4 regions of the Virgibacillus salarius genome follow, and region 2 is predicted to be linked to each of the others. Evidence: riboswitches for the same ligand, from Rfam matches in the RefSeq annotation. Region 2 holds a riboswitch; each other region holds the start of a gene.
The links. Region 2 has a riboswitch for S-adenosylmethionine ahead of ABDZ84_RS01520 (methionine ABC transporter ATP-binding protein). Riboswitches for the same ligand answer to the same signal wherever they lie in the genome.
Positions count from the first base shown of each region.

Region 1: another riboswitch for S-adenosylmethionine. It lies ahead of ABDZ84_RS11920 (phosphoadenylyl-sulfate reductase); the one in region 2 lies ahead of ABDZ84_RS01520 (methionine ABC transporter ATP-binding protein).
Region 3: another riboswitch for S-adenosylmethionine. It lies ahead of ABDZ84_RS09565 (PLP-dependent aspartate aminotransferase family protein); the one in region 2 lies ahead of ABDZ84_RS01520 (methionine ABC transporter ATP-binding protein).
Region 4: another riboswitch for S-adenosylmethionine. It lies ahead of ABDZ84_RS06375 (YezD family protein); the one in region 2 lies ahead of ABDZ84_RS01520 (methionine ABC transporter ATP-binding protein).

Region 1 is NZ_BAAACY010000088.1:104,500-109,959, forward strand. It holds gene ABDZ84_RS11915 (assimilatory sulfite reductase (NADPH) flavoprotein subunit) at 1-1,795, opposite strand, end outside; gene ABDZ84_RS11920 (phosphoadenylyl-sulfate reductase) at 1,908-2,633, opposite strand; SAM riboswitch class I at 2,801-2,903, opposite strand; gene ABDZ84_RS11925 (DMT family transporter) at 3,109-3,423, opposite strand; gene ABDZ84_RS11930 (DMT family transporter) at 3,423-3,773, opposite strand; gene ABDZ84_RS11935 (TetR/AcrR family transcriptional regulator) at 4,157-4,729, opposite strand; gene ABDZ84_RS11940 (MBL fold metallo-hydrolase) at 4,858-5,460, opposite strand, start outside.
Region 2 is NZ_BAAACY010000008.1:60,510-65,969, forward strand. It holds gene ABDZ84_RS01505 (M20 family metallopeptidase) at 1-602, opposite strand, end outside; gene ABDZ84_RS01510 (MetQ/NlpA family ABC transporter substrate-binding protein) at 632-1,450, opposite strand; gene ABDZ84_RS01515 (methionine ABC transporter permease) at 1,537-2,187, opposite strand; gene ABDZ84_RS01520 (methionine ABC transporter ATP-binding protein) at 2,177-3,208, opposite strand; SAM riboswitch class I at 3,281-3,384, opposite strand; SAM riboswitch class I at 3,466-3,572, opposite strand; gene ABDZ84_RS01525 (NAD(P)/FAD-dependent oxidoreductase) at 3,762-4,817, shown strand; gene ABDZ84_RS01530 (ABC transporter substrate-binding protein) at 4,834-5,460, shown strand, end outside.
Region 3 is NZ_BAAACY010000070.1:10,243-15,702, forward strand. It holds gene ABDZ84_RS09555 (YpmS family protein) at 1-295, opposite strand, end outside; gene ABDZ84_RS09560 (SGNH/GDSL hydrolase family protein) at 301-1,200, opposite strand; gene ABDZ84_RS09565 (PLP-dependent aspartate aminotransferase family protein) at 1,675-3,426, opposite strand; SAM riboswitch class I at 3,581-3,701, opposite strand; gene rarD (EamA family transporter RarD) at 3,837-4,739, opposite strand; gene megL (methionine gamma-lyase) at 4,905-5,460, shown strand, end outside.
Region 4 is NZ_BAAACY010000043.1:28,287-33,746, reverse strand. It holds gene ABDZ84_RS06385 (sugar ABC transporter substrate-binding protein) at 1-225, opposite strand, end outside; gene ABDZ84_RS06380 (glycoside hydrolase family 13 protein) at 585-2,357, shown strand; SAM riboswitch class I at 2,431-2,547, shown strand; gene ABDZ84_RS06375 (YezD family protein) at 2,642-2,803, shown strand; gene ABDZ84_RS06370 (bifunctional homocysteine S-methyltransferase/methylenetetrahydrofolate reductase) at 3,030-4,880, shown strand; gene metE (5-methyltetrahydropteroyltriglutamate--homocysteine S-methyltransferase) at 4,910-5,460, shown strand, end outside.

The sequences.
Region 1 (5,460 bases), on a different contig from region 2:
TTTGCTGCAAATACGATTCAGCCTCCTCCGCAGTCATGTCTCCCTCCTGCCTTAAAATCGTAAGTATTGTTTGCTGGACGTCTTTTGCCATATGCTTTTCGTCTCCACACACGTAAACAGCAGCGCCTGCTTTTAACCATTCATAAAAATCCTTACTTTTTTCAAGCATCTTGTGTTGTACATATACTTTTTGATCGGTATCCCGTGAGAATGCCACATCCATTCTCGATAGCACACCAGATTTTAACCACTTTTGCCAATCCACTTGATAAAGGAAATCACAGGAGAAATGCTGTTCTCCAAAGAAGAGCCATGTTTGTTGCTCCGCTTCGGTTTCCTCTAGTTCCTCCAGATAAGAGCGAAATGGTGCAACCCCGGTACCAGGACCAATCATAATCACCCTCGTTTCCGGGTCATCAGGAAATTGAAAATTAGCGTTTTGTTGGATATACACTGGCAATTTCTCACCGACTTCCACTCGTGTGGCTACTTGACTGGAGCAGACGCCCGCACGTTCACGCCCATGAGCAAAATAATTTACCGTACCAACAGTTAGATGAACTTCATCAGGGTTGGCTTCATAGCTGCTGGCAATGGAATAAAGACGAGCAGGTAGCTTCCGTAATATGCTGACAAAATCCTCAGCCAGCAGCTTCTTAGGCGGAAAATCGGTTACTAAATCTAGAACATCCCTTCCCTCAAGATACGACTTTAAATTTTCCTTATTGCTTGCTGTTAATAGATCGGTTAATGCTTCATTAGCAAATAATGTAGCTGCCTTTTCTACTAGTGGCTTCGTTAAAACCGTAATCTCAAAATGGGAAAGTAAAGCTTCTCGTAATGACCTAATTTCCCCCTGTTTATTCACAGATACAGTTTGTTCTGCATCCCAATTCATCGCCTTCATAAGTTGATCGACTAATACGGGGTCATTTTTCGGAAATATCCCTAAGCTATCTCCTGGTTTGAAGGTAAAGCCAGACCCATCAATGGACAATTCTAGATGGCGGGTTTGCTTATTGGAACCGCGACCACTTAAATTAATATTCTCCACAACCTCGGCCATAAATGGATTTGTTCTTGAAAAACCAGGTTGTTCGGAAACGAACGTGCCTGCCGTTTGTTGACCTGCTAGAACGGTATTGTCAACAACTTCAGATGACTGCTTTAAAACCCCGAGTACTCCCGTCATCCACTCAGACGCTTGCTCATCAAAATCCAAATCACAATCTACTCGGTCATATAGCCTCTCTCCACCTAATTCTTCTAGGCGTTTATCAAAGTCTTTTCCTGTTTGACAGAAAAATTCATACGACTCATCACCGAGCGCTAGCACTGCGAAACGCAAATGATCCAATTTAGGTGCTTTTCTGCTGTGAAGAAATTCATAGAAAGAGATCGCATTATCCGGTGGATCACCTTCTCCATGGGTTGCCGTTATAATTAATACATCCTCTGTCTTCTTTAATTTCTTTGGCTTAAAGTCATCAAGCGCGGAGCAAGTTACCAAAAAATTCGCTGCGTCTAGCTTTTCAGCCATCGATTCTGCTAATGAGCGGGCAGTCCCTGTCTCCGATCCATATAATACGGTTACTTCTCTCGGATCTGTGCCAGCATTCGTTGCTTGACTGACGGCTTGGGGGTCTGGATTACCAGATTGGACTTCTTTTGATATAAAAGCTGAAAGGTAACCACTTAGCCAAACCTTTTGATGATCCGTTAAAGTAGGTAACAGGAGATTTAATTGTTCTATTTGTTCGTGATTAAAAGGGCTATTTGTTACATTCAACGACAACACGTTCCACCTCACTATTAAGTTCTTTTTTATACCTATACAATCAAATACTTAGTATACCAATTAATTTACTAGGAATTAAACGAAATAAAAAAGATGAATACTCAGATCATCACGATTCGCTTTTATTAACCGTGGTGTGCAAGCCACATTCCGTTTTCGTTTGCCCCGTCCATCTACCTGCACGTAAATCATCAGAGTCGGCTACTTGGGAGGTACAAGGAATACACCCAATACTTGGATAATTTCTATCATGCAGTTCATTATAGGGCAATTGTTGTTTTTGAATATAATTCCATACATCGTCCCAAGTCCAATAAATTAACGGACATATTTTAATGCTTTTAAATCGTTCATCCCTATTCACAAAGTCTGTTTTACTACGACTTGGTGACTGCTCTCTACGAAGTCCAGATATCCAAGCAGGTACCTTATCTAGTTCTTCTTCAAGAGGCTTGATCTTACGAATGAAACAACATTGATCTGGCTGTCGCTTCCACAAGGCTGAGCCATGCTTTGCTGCCTGTTCTTCCACTGTCAAATCAGGCTGCTTTAAGCGAATCCGCAAATCAGGGTACCTTTTTTTCACTTCATCGATGAGATCATACGTTTCTTGAAAATGTAACCCTGTGTCTAGAAAGACAATCTCTGCATCGGATTTCTCCTTTGCTATTAAATCAATTAGCACCATACCTTCTGCGCCAAAGCTACATGCATAAACGATGGAATCCCCATATTGCTCATATGCCCAACTTAAAATGGTAGAGGCTCCTTTCGTTTCATCCTCAGGGAGAAAATCTTTAAAAGGATCAACAGTAAAATCTTGATATGACAGCATATGACTTGTCACGCATTATCCCTCCTACGTTATTCTTAAAAATAAAGGCGTAAGGTCTAGGCAAACAAATGTACTGGAAATAGGCAGTGAGGCAAACATAAACATGCTATGAAAAACTCTTCCTATCCATGTGATAAGAAGAGTAATTTGTACGGTATCTTGCACTCTTCTTATCTATCAGACCATTGTCTGTAGGAATTGGCACAGTGTTAGAATAACCTGCTGCCGAAGCTTCAAAGGGCCTTTTCCCTCCACCTCTCTTGATAAGAATTAAAATCTATGACTGTATTGTTTGATATATTAAATGGTTTTCCAGAAAAAGTCAATGCCTTTTTCCAAAACATGAGAATAGTTTGATATTCATGTTATATACAAAAAACAAGCCAGATGTGACAATAAATTTTTTTAGATCATGAAAAGAATCACCTAAATGTGAACGTACTATTCTCCCAAAAGCATGTGTATTCTAATATGCTTATGATAATGCTTTTAACCCGGTAACTCCAATAATAATCGCAATCAAACTAGCAATTCGATACTTATTCGTAGATTCACCAAAGAAAATCATGTTCATCAATACCGCACCGGCCGTTCCAATGCCAATAAACACAGAATATGCCACACTTACAAGTAAATACGAGAAGGATGCATATAAAAAGATGAATGAACCACCTAATCCACCAATATAAAGCAGTCCATTTCGTATAGTCTTCTGTTGACTATAGAGACGTAAACCTAAGACACCTAACATTTCAAATACAGATGCACTCGCAATAAATAACCAACCCATTAGGATTGAACCCCCTTTGTCGCTTCAGACTGTTCCGGTTGATCAGAAAGTTTTAAGCCAATAACCCCTAGAACTAGAATCAACATAAAGAACATTTTTCCTACATTTAAACTTCCACCAAACAAGTAAATATCCATGATGGCTGTACCTACTGTTCCCGCAGCAGCAAATATCGCATATACGGTACCTGTTGGTAGATTTTCACAAGCTTTAGACAGGAAATGGAGATCTAAAAGGATAGCTCCTATGATTAGGACCCAATGCCACCAAGCGTTAGCGGTATTAAATCCATAGATCCAGATCAATTCAAAAACACTCGTTAATACAACATATATCCATGATTTATTCATTTCTGTATTTCATCCTTTACCACATGACTGACTTTCAGTCATTATATTTTTAGAAAACCGGAGCAAAATTCGCTCAGTCCTTATCACTAAATGCTCAGATTTACGCTTCCTCTAGTAGCTATTATGGAATAATAGCTATTGCTTGACCACCACTCCGGCTGCCCACTTCCCTTTCCGTGGGGTTTGTCCTTCAGCTAACTTTGCAACGTGTTCTTCTTTGCAAAGTTAGTTGAAGCCGTGCCCGCGGAAAGCGAAGTAATTCGTAGGGGCATTGCCAATATACATCAAACATTTCAAAATAACTACTTGGCTTAACGCAGTCATTGCACTGATTTTATACTTTCTTAACTTATAATAAAAAACTTGGATTACACCAAGTCCAATTACTTACATAATGCATGTAATGCAAATTCTAAGACTTCTCGTTGTTTTTGTTTAGCAGACTCCTCGTCTTGTTGGTCATACAGATAGGATTGTTCAGCGGCCGATTCAATTAGGCCAATTAGTAATTTAGCTGTTCCGTTAATATCAATCGAATCTCGTAATTTACTAGCAGCCTTTGGTTGCTCAAGAAATTCTTGCATCCAGGCATAATAAGGCTCATAGATTTTTTCCCACTCACTCAAATAGTCACTTGAGGCTAATCCAGCAAAAATCAGCGCAAATATTTCCCGATATTCCTTTGTCAGGTCAAATATAATGGAGACGACTTGACCTAATTGATCCGTAAATGCCGTTTCTCGATTTACTTTTCGCTCCATTTCTTCTACGATTCGTTCTACCATCACTTCAGCAATTGAAGGCATAACTGCAAGTTTCGAGGGAAAATATAAATAAAAGGTTCCTTGTGCGATGCCTGCGCCTTTTACAATGTCGGAAACCTTTGTTTTTTCTATCCCTTTTTCACGAAACACATGAATAGCAGACTTCGTAATTTTTTCCTTTTTATTATCCATATCACCGCCCCTTTCATAGTATTCATTTCTCTTGACTGACTTTCAGTCATTTTATAGGATAAATTCCTTCCTGTCAAGCATCTCTCTTGTTTCTTCAAAAACTTGACGGAAGGAATCGTTTTACTATCCTATTTCGTCCAACCTAAATCCTCATTTTTCCATTGTAGCATTCCGCCTCGTATATTAATTACTTCAAAGCCTTCATTTAATAATATACTTGCGGCTATCGCAGAACGCTTTCCAGAGGCACAGTGAACAGCTATCGGCTTACTTGTGGACAGCTCTTTGACTCGCTCCTTTACATGTGGCAGCGAAGCATGTATTGCTTCTGGAATGCGTGCTTCCTCCCATTCATCTTGATAACGCACATCCAAAATTTGCACTTCATTCTTTTGAAACCTTCGTTCAATCTCTGTTGGTGATTGATTTTGGTACGAACGTAGACTGGATGCCGTTTGAATTAACGATGTAGAGAAAAACCCCCTAAGCTTATCCATACCAATGCTTATAACGATTTCTCTTAATTCATCAAAGCGATATGGCTCAGCTATGAAATAGATGTTGGACTCATAATCAACGAGCTTACCTATCCAATCAGCAAATAACCCGGGATATGGAAGGTTTATTGTTCCTGGAAGACTAGCATTAGCATAATCGATAGCATTTCGAGTATCAATGACTATATTTTTCTTGTCTTTTGCTAATTCTGCGATACAGTCTCCCTGTAATTG
Region 2 (5,460 bases):
TTTATTCCTTCTTCTGGATGCGCTGATGCATGAGCTGGCTTCCCAAGAAATTCGAAATCTAATGGATCTACAGCTAAGCTTGGTGACGTTAGACTAGTTTCGGCACCTGGATGTACGATAATTGCAGCATCAAGCTGGTCAACAAGCCCTCCCTTTACAAAACTTCCTTTCGCACTGCCATTAGGTCCACCTTCCTCAGCTGGTGTTCCTAATACAACTAAATTCCCACCAATTTCATCAATTACTTTACTTAGACCAATTGCAGCAGCAATACTGGTGGCGCCTATCACATTATGGCCACATGCATGCCCAATTCCAGGCAACGCATCATATTCCGCTAAAAATCCAATGGTCCGTCCTTTAACTCTACCATGTTTCTTTGCGATAAACGCTGTTTGGTGCCCGGCTATATCTTTTTCAACGTCAAAGCCTTCCTCAACTAAAATATCTGTTAATGTTTTAGCTGCAAAGAATTCCTGATTTCCGATTTCTGGGTTCTCATGTATGGTATGACTAATCCCTATATATCTTTCTTTATTCGCATCAATATAAGTTGCAATTCGCTTTTTAAGTTCCACAATATTACCTGTAACGATAGTCATCTTCTTCACCTCTCTATATTATTATTTGTCTAATGTCCTATTTCATTTAACGGTACGAACGTTGGAATTGAATTTCCGTCTCTTTCTTTTTCTATAAAATTCGCAACATCCTCGGTTTGATAAATATCTGCTAATTTCTTCAACACTTCATCATCTTGATCCTCTTTTTGGACAGCGATGATATTTATATATGGCGTTGCTGTTTCATCTTCATGGTAAATGGAATCATCTAACGGGCTAAAACCTGCATCAACTGCAATCCCATTATTAATAATAGAAGCATCGACATCAGGTAAAACACGCGGTGTTTGACCAGCCACTAGCAATTCAAATTGAAGATTCTTTGGATTCTCAACAATCTTATCTAATGAACCATTGCCATCAAATCCTTCTTCTAACGTTATCAACCCTGCGTCCTGTAACAACAATAGACCTCTCCCCATATTTGTTGCCTCTTTTGCTAAGGCAATGGTTCCACCTTCTGGAATATCTTCTGGACGATCATGCTTTTCAGAATATAAGCCCATTGGAGCAATAACTGTTGTTGCAATTGGGGTTAAATCTAAATGATGTTCTTCAATAAAAGCATCAAAATAAGATACCGTCTGAAAAGCATTTGCATCGATTTCCCCCTCAGCTAATGCTAAGTTGGGCTGAACATAGTCAGAAAAACGAACGATTTCGACATCTATCCCTTCTTTTTTTGCTTTTTCTGCCACGTAATCCCAAATGGCTGTATCTGATCCACTAATCCCGACTTTCACTGTTGTAGCTGCATCACTACTCGAACATGCTGTGATAATGCTTGTCAATATAATCAATAAAAAACGGATGGTTATTCTTTTCATGCTGTTCTCTCCTTATTTTTAAATACGTTACTTAACGATAAATGCTTTAAAAAATAGCTAGAAAAAAGCGTTCAAATTAATAGTCATTACCGACGTCTAATTTTTTTAGAAATGAAATTGCCTGTAGATTGTAAGCCTTGAACCATAATAACGAGAATCCCTACGGTGATAATCATAACCAATGTATCAAAGCGTTGATATCCGTAAGTAATAGCTAAGTCGCCAAGGCCTCCACCCCCTACTGCACCTGCCATGGCAGATGCACCTACGAGTCCAATGGTGGCAATCGTAATACCCAATAACAAGGAGCTAAGCGCTTCTGGAATAAGGAAGCGCATAATTATCTGTTTAGGTGTTGCACCCATAGCCTGTGCTGCCTCCATCACACCTGGATCAACCTCTAGTAGTGAATTTTCTATTAATCGAGCAATATATGGGCCAGCATATAAAATCATTGGAACAATAGCTGCCGCAGTTCCAATTGAAGTTCCAACTACCAAACGAGTAAATGGTATGACAGCAACCATTAAGATAATAAACGGAATAGATCGGAACACATTTATAATGGCATTTAATACGGTAAAAACTGCTTTATTTTCCCATAAATGACCTTTTCTTGTGACAACAAGTAAAATCCCTAAGATTAGACCAATTACAAACGAAAAAAGCAAGGAAACGCCAACCATTACAATAGTCTCCCATAATGCTTCCACAATTTGTTGACCATTAACTAACATCTGCTAGCACCTCCTTTACCGTTACCTTCTGTTGGTGAATATGCATGATAGCACGATTTATTTCATTTTCATCACCATCTAGTTTGACGATTAAATTGCCAAATGGTGTTCCCTGTAGCTCCGTAATACTGCCAAATAACACATTTACATCAACCGCATATTGCTTAGCAATTTCTGATAATAGCGGTCGTCCCGTCGATTCCCCAAGGAATACAATTCGATAAATTTTCTGACGTTGATCCAGCACTTTTAACAGCTCATATACGGATCTAGGAATATCATCATGCATCACAGACCGTACAAATTTATGTGCAATCTCTGTCTTTGGCTGTGCAAACACTTCGAATACGGAACCTGCTTCTACTACTTTCCCCTCATCCAATACCGCTACCTTATCGCAAATCTCGCGAATAACCCCCATTTCATGCGTAATAATCAAAATGGTTAGGTTATATTCTTCATTTATCTTCTTTAGCAGCTGTAAAATTGATTTCGTAGTTTCTGGATCTAGTGCTGAAGTTGCTTCGTCACATAATAATACCTTTGGCTTCGTAGCAAGGGCACGAGCAATTCCTACACGCTGCTTTTGTCCACCAGATAGTTGATCTGGATAATTATCTGCTTTATCTTTTAATCCAACAAACTCTAGTAGTTCTATAACCCGACGCTTCACTTCATCTTTTGGTACATTAGCAAGTAATAACGGCATCGCTACATTTGCGAATACTGTTTTAGCATTTAATAAATTAAAATGCTGAAAAATCATCCCGATGCTTCGTTTAGCTTCACGTAGATCCTTTGGAGAAAGGCTTAGCAAATCTTGATTATTAACCGTTACTTTTCCCGAAGAGGGACGTTCTAATAGGTTCACACAACGAATAAGGGAACTTTTCCCAGCACCACTAAAACCGATAACACCAAAGATTTCACCTTTTTCAATGTGCAAATTCACATCTTCTAATGCCTTTATTTGTTGTTGCTTTCCATTATAAATTTTACTTACACGTTCAAACGTAATCATGATGTATCACTCCTTTATGTCTGTACTAAAAATGCCTCTTCAGTTAAGAAGAGGCATCCATATACTATCCTCTTCTTATCTTTCAAGCTCTTAGCTTGCTGGATTTGGCACAGTACTTCATAGAGTCTGTTGCCGAGGTTTCAAAGGGCCAGTCCCTCCACCTCTCTGGATAAGAAGTTACGCTATAAAATTTTGTTCCGAATAAAAAAATCCCTCCTTGTTTGTAAGAAGAGATTTCCATATCTATTGGCGCTCTCTTCTTATTTTCCAAGCACAAATGACTTGTTGGATTTGGCACAGTACTTTGTAAAGTCCGCTGCCGAGGCTTCAAAGGGCCAATTCCCTCCACCTCTCTGAATAAGAAGTTTATATTTTGTAATTGATATATACAATACTACGCTTGCGACATCCTGTCAATTACTATTTGAAAATTTTTTATAAACCTGTCATTTATTTTTCTAACCGTTTATTGCTTTACTAAAAAAATTCTGTATAATTAGTCATAGTGATAATGATTCTCATTATCATCAATGGCGAAGGAGGTAATTATAATATGCAACATTTAGATATTACAGATGTAACTATTGTTGGTGGTGGACCAGCAGGTTTATATGCATCTTTTTATAGTGGCATGAGGGATTTATCAACTCGTATTATAGAATATCAACCAAAGCTTGGTGGTAAGGTACACGTATATCCAGAGAAAATGATTTGGGATGTAGGTGGATTAACTCCTGTAACTGGAGCTACCTTAATTGATCAAATGGCAGAGCAAGCATTGACATTCGATCCTGAAGTCATTCTCAACGAAAAAGTTACAAAAATAGAGAAAAATGAAGATAACCTATTTGTATTAACTTCCCATTCTGGTAATCAATATTTAAGTAAAACAGTAATTCTTGCAGTTGGTGGCGGTATATTAAATCCAATTAAAATTGATATTGAAGGTGCAGATCGATTTGAGGTAACAAATCTGCATTATACCGTACAAAGTCTTGAGCATTTCAAAAATAAAAACATTATCATATCTGGTGGGGGAAACTCAGCCATTGATTGGGCTAACGAATTAGAACCAATAGCTAAGCAGCTACATATGGTGCATCGTAAAAATGAATTTACAGGACATGAAGCACATATTTCGCAAATCATGAATTCTACAGCTAACATCCATTTTAATTCAACCATTGAGAAGTTGCATGCTAATGCACAAGGCGATCAAATCGAAGCCGTGGAAATACGAAACCACGAGACAAATCAAGAAGAAGAAGTGAAAACAGATGCGCTTATCATTAGCTATGGCTATGAACGAGAATTAACGTTTATTAAAGAAAGCCCTTTAAATATTGAAATAGAAAGGGATTTCTTTGTAAAAGGAACCTCGAAATCAGCTACTTCCATTGAAGGTCTTTATGCAGCTGGTGATATCTTATCGTTTGATGGGAAGGTACACTTAATTGCTGGAGCATTTGTAGATGCAGCGAATGCCGTTAATCAAGCAAAACTATTATTAGAACCTGATGCAACAGCAAAAGCAAGGGTATCTTCACATAACGATAAATTTAATTCAAGAAATAAAGCGCTATTAAGGCATCTATATCAAAAATCATAAGCTAAGGAGATTGAAAATGATTAAAAAATTGCGCTTACCAGTTTTTCTAGTTATTCTTGCTGTCTTCTTATCAGCATGTGGTGGTAATAATAGCTCAGAAGAAGAATCAGAAAATCAAGATAGCAATGAAGATAATAATAAACAAGAAGAAATGCGTAGTTTTGAAACCGCTAAAGGGAATGTCGATATACCAGTTAAACCAAAACGAATTGTCACCGACTACTACGGGGGCGAACTACTGTCCGTAGGTGCAAACGTAGTAGGTGCTGAACCAACAGCATTTGATAATCCATTTATATCAGATTTATTAAAGGATGCAACAGATGTTGGCTATCCACTCAATGAAGAAAAAGTATTATCGCTAAAACCGGATCTAATCGTCGTTATGTATGATGATAATTACGAGGCATTATCTAAGATCGCTCCAACCATTCATATCCCATACGGTACTACATCCGATGTAGAAGAAACCGTTAAGCTATTCGGTGACATCACAGGTAAGCCGGATCAAGCAGAAGCATTCCTCACTGACTTTCATAAAAAAGGAGAGGAAGGTCGTAAAAAATTAGAGGGTGTTATCGAGCCGGATGAAACATTTGGCATTTATGAGCTTACAAACAAAGGGGAATTGTGGACCTTTGGT
Region 3 (5,460 bases), on a different contig from region 2:
CAATTAAATGTACATCCTCACCTAACTCAATTCGATAGCGATGTTTTGTATCGTTGAGCATTTGATCGATATATGCGTTAATTAACTCATTCAAATTTTGTTTCGTCGTACGAACGACAAATTCTGAGCTTTCATCAGCTTTATCTGCATGTTGAGCCGGATAATCTACACGTGGTACTGGCCAAAAAATAAGTGCTAAAATAATGATTAATATGACAATGTTTAATGAAAGCAAGCCTATAAACCGCTTTTTCCACTTACTCCTCTTAGATCGACGTACGTTTCTTTCTGCCATATTACTCATCCTCTTTCATCTTCGTTTGTTAGGAAATCCAATACACGCTGGGCCATTCGCTTATAGCCGAGGTGATTCGGATGGAAATTATCTTCTGCAAATAGGTTTTCATCTGTGTTATCAAATAAATCTTTTGTCGGAATAAACGATACATTTTTTTTGCTAGCTGCTATTTCTTTCCCTGTATTATTCCAATTTTCAACAATGATTCCTAATTCCTTTATATCTTTAAAATATTTTTGGAATGGATTATAAAATCCTAATAAATAAATCTTTGTTTTCGGGTTAATTGTTTCAATTTTGGAAAAGATATGATGCAATCTTTCTTGATATTGTGCACGCTCTTTCGTGAAGTCTTCCATTTTTAAATTGGTAATGTTCTGCTTAAGGACTTGCATTATATCATTGGCTCCGATAGTTATTAATACTATATCAGATCGCTTAATCGAGGAAACAACTTCGGGTTTATCCAGTCTTTTAAGCAGCTGATCAGAGCGATTACCGCGGACACCTAGATTATCGAATGTTACTACTTTTTTATCCTTGTTAATAGCCCGTTCCAAAATCCCTACATATCCACCTTGTGCGGTTGAATCGCCAACTCCTTGTGTAAGGGAATCACCTATTGCTGTAACATGTGTTTTATTTGAAAAGAACTGAATGGTTTGTTCAACAGCACTTACTACCATTTCGGAGAATGGCTTTTCTTCCGTTTGATCATCTTGTTTTTCATCTTGATCTGTCTTAGTCGCTTCTTTCTGCTGATCCCCATTTGTTTTACTGTCTTTCTCCGAAATGATAACATCATTTAACTTTGGGTCAGGCTGATGTGTCAGGAAAAAGATAAGACTGATCCCTAAAAGCATCACAAAAATAGCACCGAAATAATAGTAGTTTTTCTTCATGTTTACTCACACCTATGCTGTTATGTTCATAACCTTTTTTCTTTATTGTCTCATGTATAAAATACATTCGAAAGTATTTCCTATATATATGTACTTCATAACTTGTTCAATGAAGGAAATAAAGTGAAACCTCAATCCGCTGGGGCTTTTGTCTATCCCTTACTGATTGCTAGTACCACAAGGGTATGACCTAAAGGACTTTCAATTAATCGGACATTTACTGACAGTCGATCCCCACATTTACCCATATTGGTTTTACTTTATTGCTTGAAGTAGGGATCTTACTGCCAGTTATATACGGGATAAAATAAGATCGCCTTCAATAACAGGCGATCAGTAAGGGAAGGTTATTTATAATTTTTCCAATCGGTAGTAAAAGTAAACCTCCTTTCTAAAAGTGAAACAGTTTTGTTACATAAATAATTAGTTCTAAATTTCTAAAATTAGTTTGATTCCAGCATACTGTTTGCTCGTTCAAACATGAGTGAGGTCAGAAGCATCGTCTTGTGATCGCAATGCTAAAAACTCGTCATAAGGATTTTTTGCGGTAATAACAGTGATCCCAGCTGCTTTGGCATATTCTAAAGTACTATTTTGATAAGGCTGTTCCAACCATACTATTTTTCCTTGTTTATTTATAACTTGTTCGATAACACCTGATGGGAGGTCTGATTGGAGAAACCATACAGCATCAAGCTCAGTTGGAATAGCTGATAAGTCTCTGAACACATGCTGAGATTCTTCAGTTGTTGAATGACTTATATAATAAAGCTCAAAACCAATAGATTGTAGCTGTTTGACTTTTTCCCTTTCTTTCTCTCCTGCATCTTCCCAGCCGTATACGGCAATGGTTTTTTTTCGTATATTTCCATTATTACGATCAAACGGAGAGCTAAGTAGCCAACTGATAGCGACGGAATCATTGGTTGTTATCGTTTTTGCTTCGCCAGTAGCTTCAGCGATAGCAGCATCTAAGGTGTATAATAAGTCGGTAACAGACTCCAAACCAATCGATAGACGAATTGTTTCCTCCGTAACACCACTAGTTTTTAATTCTTCAACGGTTAGTTGTTGATGCGTTGTTGAAGCAGGATGAATAATTAGTGATTTTGCATCACCAACATTAGCTACATGTGACCATAATTCAATACATTCAATTAATTGTCGTCCAGCTTCTCTCCCCCCTCGAATTCCAAAAGTGATGATAGATCCAGCACCTTCACTAAAATATTTTTTAGCTCGCTTGTTTGATGAATGGCTTTGTAAACCTGGGTAGTTCACCCATTCGATCGCAGGATTTTTAGCTAAGTATTCGGCAATTATCTGTGCATTTTTATTATGTTGAGGAATACGAAGATGCAAGGTTTCTAAACCCTGTAATAGTAAAAACGCATTATGCGGGCTAATACACGCACCAATATCACGCAATAATTGTACCCTTAATTTAGTAGCAAAAGCCGCAGGACCAACATCAATGAAACGGAGGCCATTATAGCTCTCATCTGGTTCTGTAAAGCCAGGGAATTTGCTGTTATTCCAATTAAACCTTCCGCCATCAACGACAACACCTCCAATGGTCGTACCATGTCCTCCTATCCATTTTGTAGCGGAGTGGACCACAACATCTGCTCCCCATGCTATCGGCTTAGCAATATAAGGTGCGAATGTATTATCAATTATTAAAGGAATATTATAAGAATGAGCTAAAGCAGCAATGGTCTCGACATCAAAGATGTGCAGACTAGGGTTCGTAATAATTTCACCGAAGATTGCTTTTGTTTTATCTGTGATAGCAGCTTCGACTTCATTCTTGTTCTTGCCATTAACAAATTTAACCGTTATACCATAGCGAGGAAGTGTGTTTGCAAATAGATTATAAGTACCACCGTATAAATTACTGTCAGCTATAATTTCATCTCCTGTACTAGCAACATTTAGGATAGCAAAGGTAATAGCTGCCATTCCAGATGCTGTTGCTACTGCTGCTACACCGTCTTCTAATTCGGCAATTCGTTGCTCGAAAGCATCTACGGTAGGGTTCCCTATCCGTGTATAAATGTTACCCGGTTCGGTAAGGCCAAATAGATTCTGTGCGTGCTCCGTGTCACGAAAAACATAGGATGTTGTTTGATAAATAGGGACAGCTCTAGAACCCGTGGTTGGGTCTGGCACCTGACCTCCGTGTAGTAATACTGTATCTGGTTGTTTCTGGTGAAATTTTGCCATTATTCATTCCTCCTAGGATAGTTTGTAGTTCTGTATTGCCACGACTAGTATTGACGTGGCCAGTTACTGAATAGCAATCCTTGTGTCTGGAGGAAGAGGGGGAAAATGAAAAAGCCCTCTTCCTAAGAAGAGGGCTTGGATTTAACCTTTCCTCCTCTTATCTTCCAGATCATAAAATGGATCTGTAGGATGTAGCACCGTAAAAAGCAATATTTCATCGCTTTTTGGTTGCTGGGCTTCACAGGGCCTATTCCCTCCACCGCTCTTGATAAGAGATGTATTTTTCTAAATTATTGAATATTATATAGGTGTACATAATCTTTTGTCAACCACTAGTTTTAAATCGTAACAAAAGGCAGGCATAATACCATCGCCAAAACGTAAGAAAACCTAGAGCATGTTATATCTTTTTATACATGCTTTTTCCTCAGTGGTCTTCGGTAGCTCGTAAGCATAAAGTTTACTAGAGCTATCCAAATGAACGCGAAAGCAATTAAATGAGCAGAAGTAAAGGCTTCTTTATATATAAATACGCCTAGTAATAACATTAATGTTGGTGCAATATATTGCAAGAATCCGACCATTGCTAAAGAAATGCGTTTCGCTCCACTTGCAAACAGTAACAAGGGAATTGCTGTCATAACACCTGCACCCATTAATAATAGGTTCGTAGATGAAAAGAATTCATGAAGCTGAAAGGCGTTATCAGGGTAAATGGCTAGGTAAATAATTGCGAAGGGGAGAATAAGCATGGTTTCAATGGTTAACCCTATCATTGGTCCGATATCGACCTTTTTCTTCAATAAACCATACAGTCCAAAGCTGATGGCAAGTAATAATGACACCCAAGGAAACACACCATAGCTTATCGTTAAATAAAGCACACCGATTCCTGCTAGAATAAATGAAATAGTTTGACGGAAAGTAAAGGCTTCTTTTAATACGATAATTCCTAGTAATATGCTTATAAGTGGATTAATATAATAGCCCAGACTTGCTTGAACAACATGATTACTATTAACGGCCCAAATAAATATTAACCAATTTAGACTAATTACTAGCGTAGCCAAAGAAATACCAAATAGCTTCTTTTTATTATGAAGCAATTCCTTCCATTCCTTCGTAAAATCCGACCATTTACGCATAATGAGAACAAGTAAAAATGTGAAGACGAAAGACCAAATAATGCGGTGAGCTAATGTTTCCCCTGGAGAAACATGGTCAAGAAGCTTCCAATAGATTGGTAGAAATCCCCATAATATGTATGCTGATGATGTGTAGATCATACCGTTCCGATCCTGATTAGCGTTCATAAGGTTTCATCCCTTCTTCCGGTATAAAGTAAATCTATTTTAGAATTGCTCCAGAAAAAAAGCAAAGATAACGTCTCTAAAGAAAACGTATTCATTTATGCGTTTATTTGAATAGGATATATATAGGTGGTCAGTTTACAAGAGTTTACGTGAGGAGGAATGGATGTGAAGAAGAAAGAAAAGCAATTGGAGACGAAGGTTGTTCATGAAGGTTATCATTCAGAAGAGATGTTAGGAAGTTTAGCAGCTCCTTTATTTCAAACCTCTACTTTTACATTTGATTCAGCAGAACAAGGAGAGCGGCGTTTTGCAAGGGAAGAGGATGGTTTTGTATATTCGCGTTTAGGTAATCCTACTGTACAGCTTTTGGAAGAGCGGATTGCGGCATTAGAAGGAGGGGAGCGAGGGTTGGCTTTTTCCTCTGGAATGGCTGCCGTTTCAGCGGTATTAATTTCACTAACAAAAGCAAATGATCATATTCTTTGTTCTTCCGGGCTTTATGGCTGTACGTATGGATTGTTATCCATGTTAAAGGATAAGTATCATATTAATCATGATTTCTCAGAAATGAATTGTGAGGAAGAGGTTTTGGCTTGTCTAAGGCCAGAAACAACCTGTATTTATATTGAAACACCAATTAATCCCACCATGAAGCTGATCGATCTACAAATGGTAGCAACGGTTGCAAAGCGCTACCATATTCCGGTCGTTGTAGACAATA
Region 4 (5,460 bases), on a different contig from region 2:
AATACCTGTTTCTTCCGTATAATTTTTCGTGATTTGCTTAACTGCTTCTTGTTGTTTTTCCTCTGCATTCACCCAAAGTTTCAGAGAATCTGGTTTTTCCGGCATTTCATTCTCTGCGGCTTTCCCATCGTTGCTAGAGTCTTCCTTTGGTTGATCTGGTCCACAAGCGACTAGAATCCCAGCCACTACTACCAATACAAATAAATAAATGAAGCTTTTTTTCACCCTGTACTCCTCCTAAATTTATTAATTTGAAAGATTGCATTTTTAATGAAAACGTTTGCGCAATCTTTGTATATTAATTATACAGATTCTCTTTAAAAACACAACTGAAATTTAGAAACTTCATATTATTTACTCTTCTAATAATATAGCGCTTACATTATTAAATAAATAATGTTAAGATAATCGATAAAGTGAATCTTCAACCTGTTGGGGTTTTGTTTATCCCCCGCTTCCCTATATTGTTTTCATTTTATTGGTTGAAGTGTGGTCTTATCGTCAGTTATATATGGGATAAACATTCCTTAAATTTTCGTCTTATTTTTAAAATAGCGCAAACGATTGTACAAAGGAGGAGAAAAATGCACAAAGAAGCTATCTATCACCGACCAAAAAATAATTTCGCCTATGCATATGACTGTGATACATTACATATTTTCTTGCAAACAAAAAAGAGTGATATACAATCCATTGATCTTATCCATGGTGATCCTTATGATTGGATAGATGGTCAATGGCAGACAACCATAAAACCGATGGAAAAATCAGGCTCTACTCATTTCCATGATTTTTGGTTTACACAAGTAAAACCTACATTCCGAAGAATGCGTTATGCTTTCATTTGTTCTGACGATGAAGAATCCTATATTTACAGTGAGGGAGGATTTTTTACACATCTTCCTAAAGACATAGCTCATTATTTTTGTTTTCCATACTTGAACAAAACAGATGTTTTCAACCCACCTGACTGGGTTAAGAAAACAATATGGTACCAGATATTCCCTGAACGTTTTGCAAATGATAATGAGAAATTAAATCCTAAGGGAAGTTTACCTTGGAATTCAACCTGCCCTAGCCCCACTAATTTTTTTGGAGGAGATTTCCAAGGAATAATTAACCACCTTGACTATTTAGAAGCATTAGGAATTAATGGAATATACTTGACACCGATTTTTAAAGCGCACTCAAATCATAAGTACGATACGATAGATTACATGGAAATTGATCCACAATTTGGAGACAAGAAGCTGTTTCGTGAATTGGTTAAAAAATGTCATCAGCGTGGAATAAAAATAATGCTCGATGCTGTCTTTAATCATAGTGGATTTTACTTTCCTCCGTTCCAGGATGTACTAGAAAAACAGGAGCAATCAAGTTATACGGATTGGTTTCATATAAAAGATTTTCCTATCCGTACGGAACCAGTACCAAATTACGATACGTTTGCTTTTGTATCGACAATGCCCAAATTAAATACAGAAAACGCTGCAGTACGAAATTATTTATTACAAGTGGCTCGTTATTGGATTAAGGAATTCGACATTGATGGCTGGCGCTTAGACGTTGCTAATGAAATTGACCATTCTTTCTGGAGAGACTTCCGTCGTACAGTTAAAGAGGCCAAACCAGATGCCTATATTTTAGGTGAGATTTGGCATGATTCAATGCCTTGGCTACATGGAGACCAATTTGATGCAGTTATGAATTATCCATTTACAAACAGTGTCATTGATTTTTTTAGCAAAAATGAAATAAAAGCATCTGACTTTACAGCGTCAATTTCAACATTACTGCATATGTACCCACGAAATATTAATGAAGTAGCCTTTAATCTCTTGGATAGTCATGACACGCCTCGCGTGTTAACATTAGCAAATGGTAATGTAGAAAAAGTAAAATTAATGTATTTATTTCAACTATCATTTGCGGGAACACCCTGCATTTATTACGGTGATGAAATTGGCATGCAAGGTGGTGAAGATCCTGGATGTCGCTCATGTATGGAATGGAACACCAACAGGCAAAATCTTGAACTATTTCAATTCATTCAAACACTCATCACATTGCGAAAAACAGATCCCCTTTTTGGCAATTATGGTAATTTCAGATTTATTTATGATGATAATGAAGCAAATCTTATTTGCTATGAAAAAAGGAATATAAATAGGCGCCTAGTTTTTATTTTACACGCAGGAAAAATGAAAACAAAGCTTAGCATCCATTCTATCATGGACGAGACTAAATCTATTAGTGAATGGTTCCTATCAAAACAAGGAATGATCAGGAAAGCATTGGATTCTAAAACCGATCCATTAATAATACAGCCACTTAGCTATCGTATTTTTGAAATGTAATAATTTTTTAAAATTTTCTCTTGACAGTCTATTTACTTTCTAAGATAATGAGTACAATCAAAACTTCATAATTTACCTATCGAGAGTCAGGGGAGGAAACTGGTCCATTGATCCTGCGGCAACCATACTCATTCAAAAAGAGTAATACGGTGCTAAATCCAGCAAACGAAAGTTGTTTGAAAGATGGGAACTGTAATGTATAAGCCAATCAAACCTCTTTCAATCTGAAAAGAGGTTTTTATTTTTTTCTCTAACTATTTTGGTGATTTAAAAGGAGGGATCAGATGGCACAGATCGATGATACGAAAATAAACGATATTATTTCAGCAATTCAAAGGGTCGAGTTTGGATCATTAGTAATTACGGTTCATGAAGGAGAGGTTACACAAATTGACACAACGGAGAAAAAACGCTATCCATTAAAACCAAAAGTAAAGAGAAAGTGATAGGAAAATAATTCTTTCACTTCTTTCATTATTACTCCACTTTGTTCGTATGTTGCGCTTATTGGAACACCAATGGCCATATTTGCAAAGTCGAAGTAAAGCTACTTAAATAACTTTCGCTTATGCTGATTAGACGACTAAAGGCACCCACTTGAAGAAGAATATATTCTTCGTATTAGTAGGGTGTCTTTTTTTAAATAAAAATTGGAAAGGAGTGTGATGAGAGATGGATTTATTAACTGAATTAGATAGAAGAATCCTTATTGGTGATGGTGCAATGGGGTCTTTACTTTATTCCTATGGAGTGGATCACTGCTTTGAAGAATTAAATCTTACATTAGAAGAACAAATTGCACAAATTCACCAAGCATATATTCATGCTGGTGCTGATTTAATTCAAACAAATACGTATGGTGCCAATTATATTAAGCTCGCCAGATATGGATTAGAGGATCAAGTAAAAAAAATCAATACAGCCGCTATAAAAATAGCAAAGCAAACGGCTAGTGAGGATGTATTTGTGCTTGGAACGATTGGTGGTATACATGGTACACAAACACTTCAAGCCACGAATGATGAAATTAAGAGAAGCTTTAGAGAACAGTTATATTGTTTACTATTGGAGGGGGTAGACGGTCTAATCTTAGAAACCTACTACGATCTAGAAGAGTTGACAACTGTACTTGAAATAGCTAGAGAAGAGACAGCGCTACCAATTATAGCGAATGTATCCATGCATGAGGCAGGTATACTACAAAACGGCATCCCTTTACCAGAGGCATTACAACGGTTACAAAACACAGGAGCAGATATTGTCGGAATTAATTGCCGCTTAGGTCCATTTCATATGCTTGATTCTTTAAAGGAGGTCCCTTTACTAGAAAGGTCATTTCTTGCAGCTTATCCAAATGCTAGTCTTCCTGCATATCGTGACGGAAAACTTATCTATGAAAATGAGCCAGATTATTTTAAAAGCTGTGCCAAAGATTTTCGTAATGAAGGGGTAAGGCTTCTTGGAGGATGTTGTGGAACAACTCCCGCCCATATTCAAGCAATTGCAGAGGGCGTTAAAGATTTAGAGCCGTTACAGGAAAAAGAAGTAATTCCTAAAGCAGAACCGATTGAAATTCGTAATAGTCCAATAGATAAAGAGCCCCGCTTAATAGATATGGTAAAGCAAAGACATTCTATTATCGTTGAATTCGACGCACCGAAACACTTAGATACGGAGGAGTATTTGGAAGGGATTAGAGCTTTAGATAAAGCAGGTATTGATGCAATTACACTTGCTGACAATTCATTGGCAACACCTAGAATCAGCAATATAGCAATCGCTGCAAAAATCAAACAGGAAATTGGTATCAAACCACTCGTGCATTTAACTTGTAGAGATCGCAATTTAATCGGATTGCAATCACATCTAATGGGATTACATGCACTTGAGATCAATGAAATCCTAGCCATTACTGGAGACCCTACTAAAATAGGAGATTTCCCTGGGGCAACATCGGTTTTCGACCTAACATCACTTGACTTAATTAAACTCATAAAACAATTTAATCAAGGTTTGTCATTCTCTGGTAAATCACTTAGACAACCTACTAAGTTTCAAGTTGGTGCGGCCTTTAATCCCAATGTTGCAAGACTAGATAAAGCTGTTAAGAGAATGGAAAGAAAAATAGATCGAGGTGCTGATTACTTTCTAACACAACCAATATACAGTAAAGAAAAAATTATCGAGCTTGCCGAAGAAACACAGCATATAGATAAGCCAATATATGTAGGCATTATGCCATTGACATCAACCAAAAATGCAGAATTCCTGCACAATGAAGTACCAGGAATTAAAATGCCAGAAATTATTCGGCAACGAATGAAAAACGTAGCAGTAGATAAGCAACAGTCCATCAAGCAAGGAATTGAGATTGCAAAGGAATTGCTTGATACTGCGCTAACACATTTCCAAGGCATCTATTTAGTAACCCCATTTATGCGTTATGACATCAGTATACAATTAGTAAACTATATCCATAAATCTTTAGAGATAAACCATTCATCAATGATGAAACGAATATAACCAAAATACAAATTACAGGAGGAAAAAGAATGACATTTACTGCAATTAGCTCTAACTTAGGTTACCCAAGAATTGGAGAAAAAAGAGAATGGAAACGAGCGCTGGAAAGCTTTTGGAAGGAAGAAATTACAAAAGAACAATTAATTAAAGAAACAGATAAAATCAGGTTAAAAAATTTGAAAAAGCAACAGGAGCTTGGCATTGATCTAATACCAGTTGGTGACTTCTCTTTCTATGATCATGTGCTTGACACATCAGCAATGTTCGGTGTTATTCCAGAACGTTTTTCTTACAATGGTGGAAAGGTTGATTTAGAAACCTATTTTGCTATTGCCCGTGGAACTAAAGATGCTGTTGCTTCAGAAATCACCAAGTGGTTTAATACGAACTATCATTATATTGTTCCCGAATTGGAACATGCACAGCCTATACTAACAGAAAATCGTCCACTTGCTTTTTATAAGGAAGCAAAAGAAGAATTAGGTATCGACGGTAAACCTGTAATCTTAGGCCCAATCACATATTTAAGCTTAGCAAAGGGGTATAAAGAGGAAGAATTCGATGAATTACTGGATGTGTT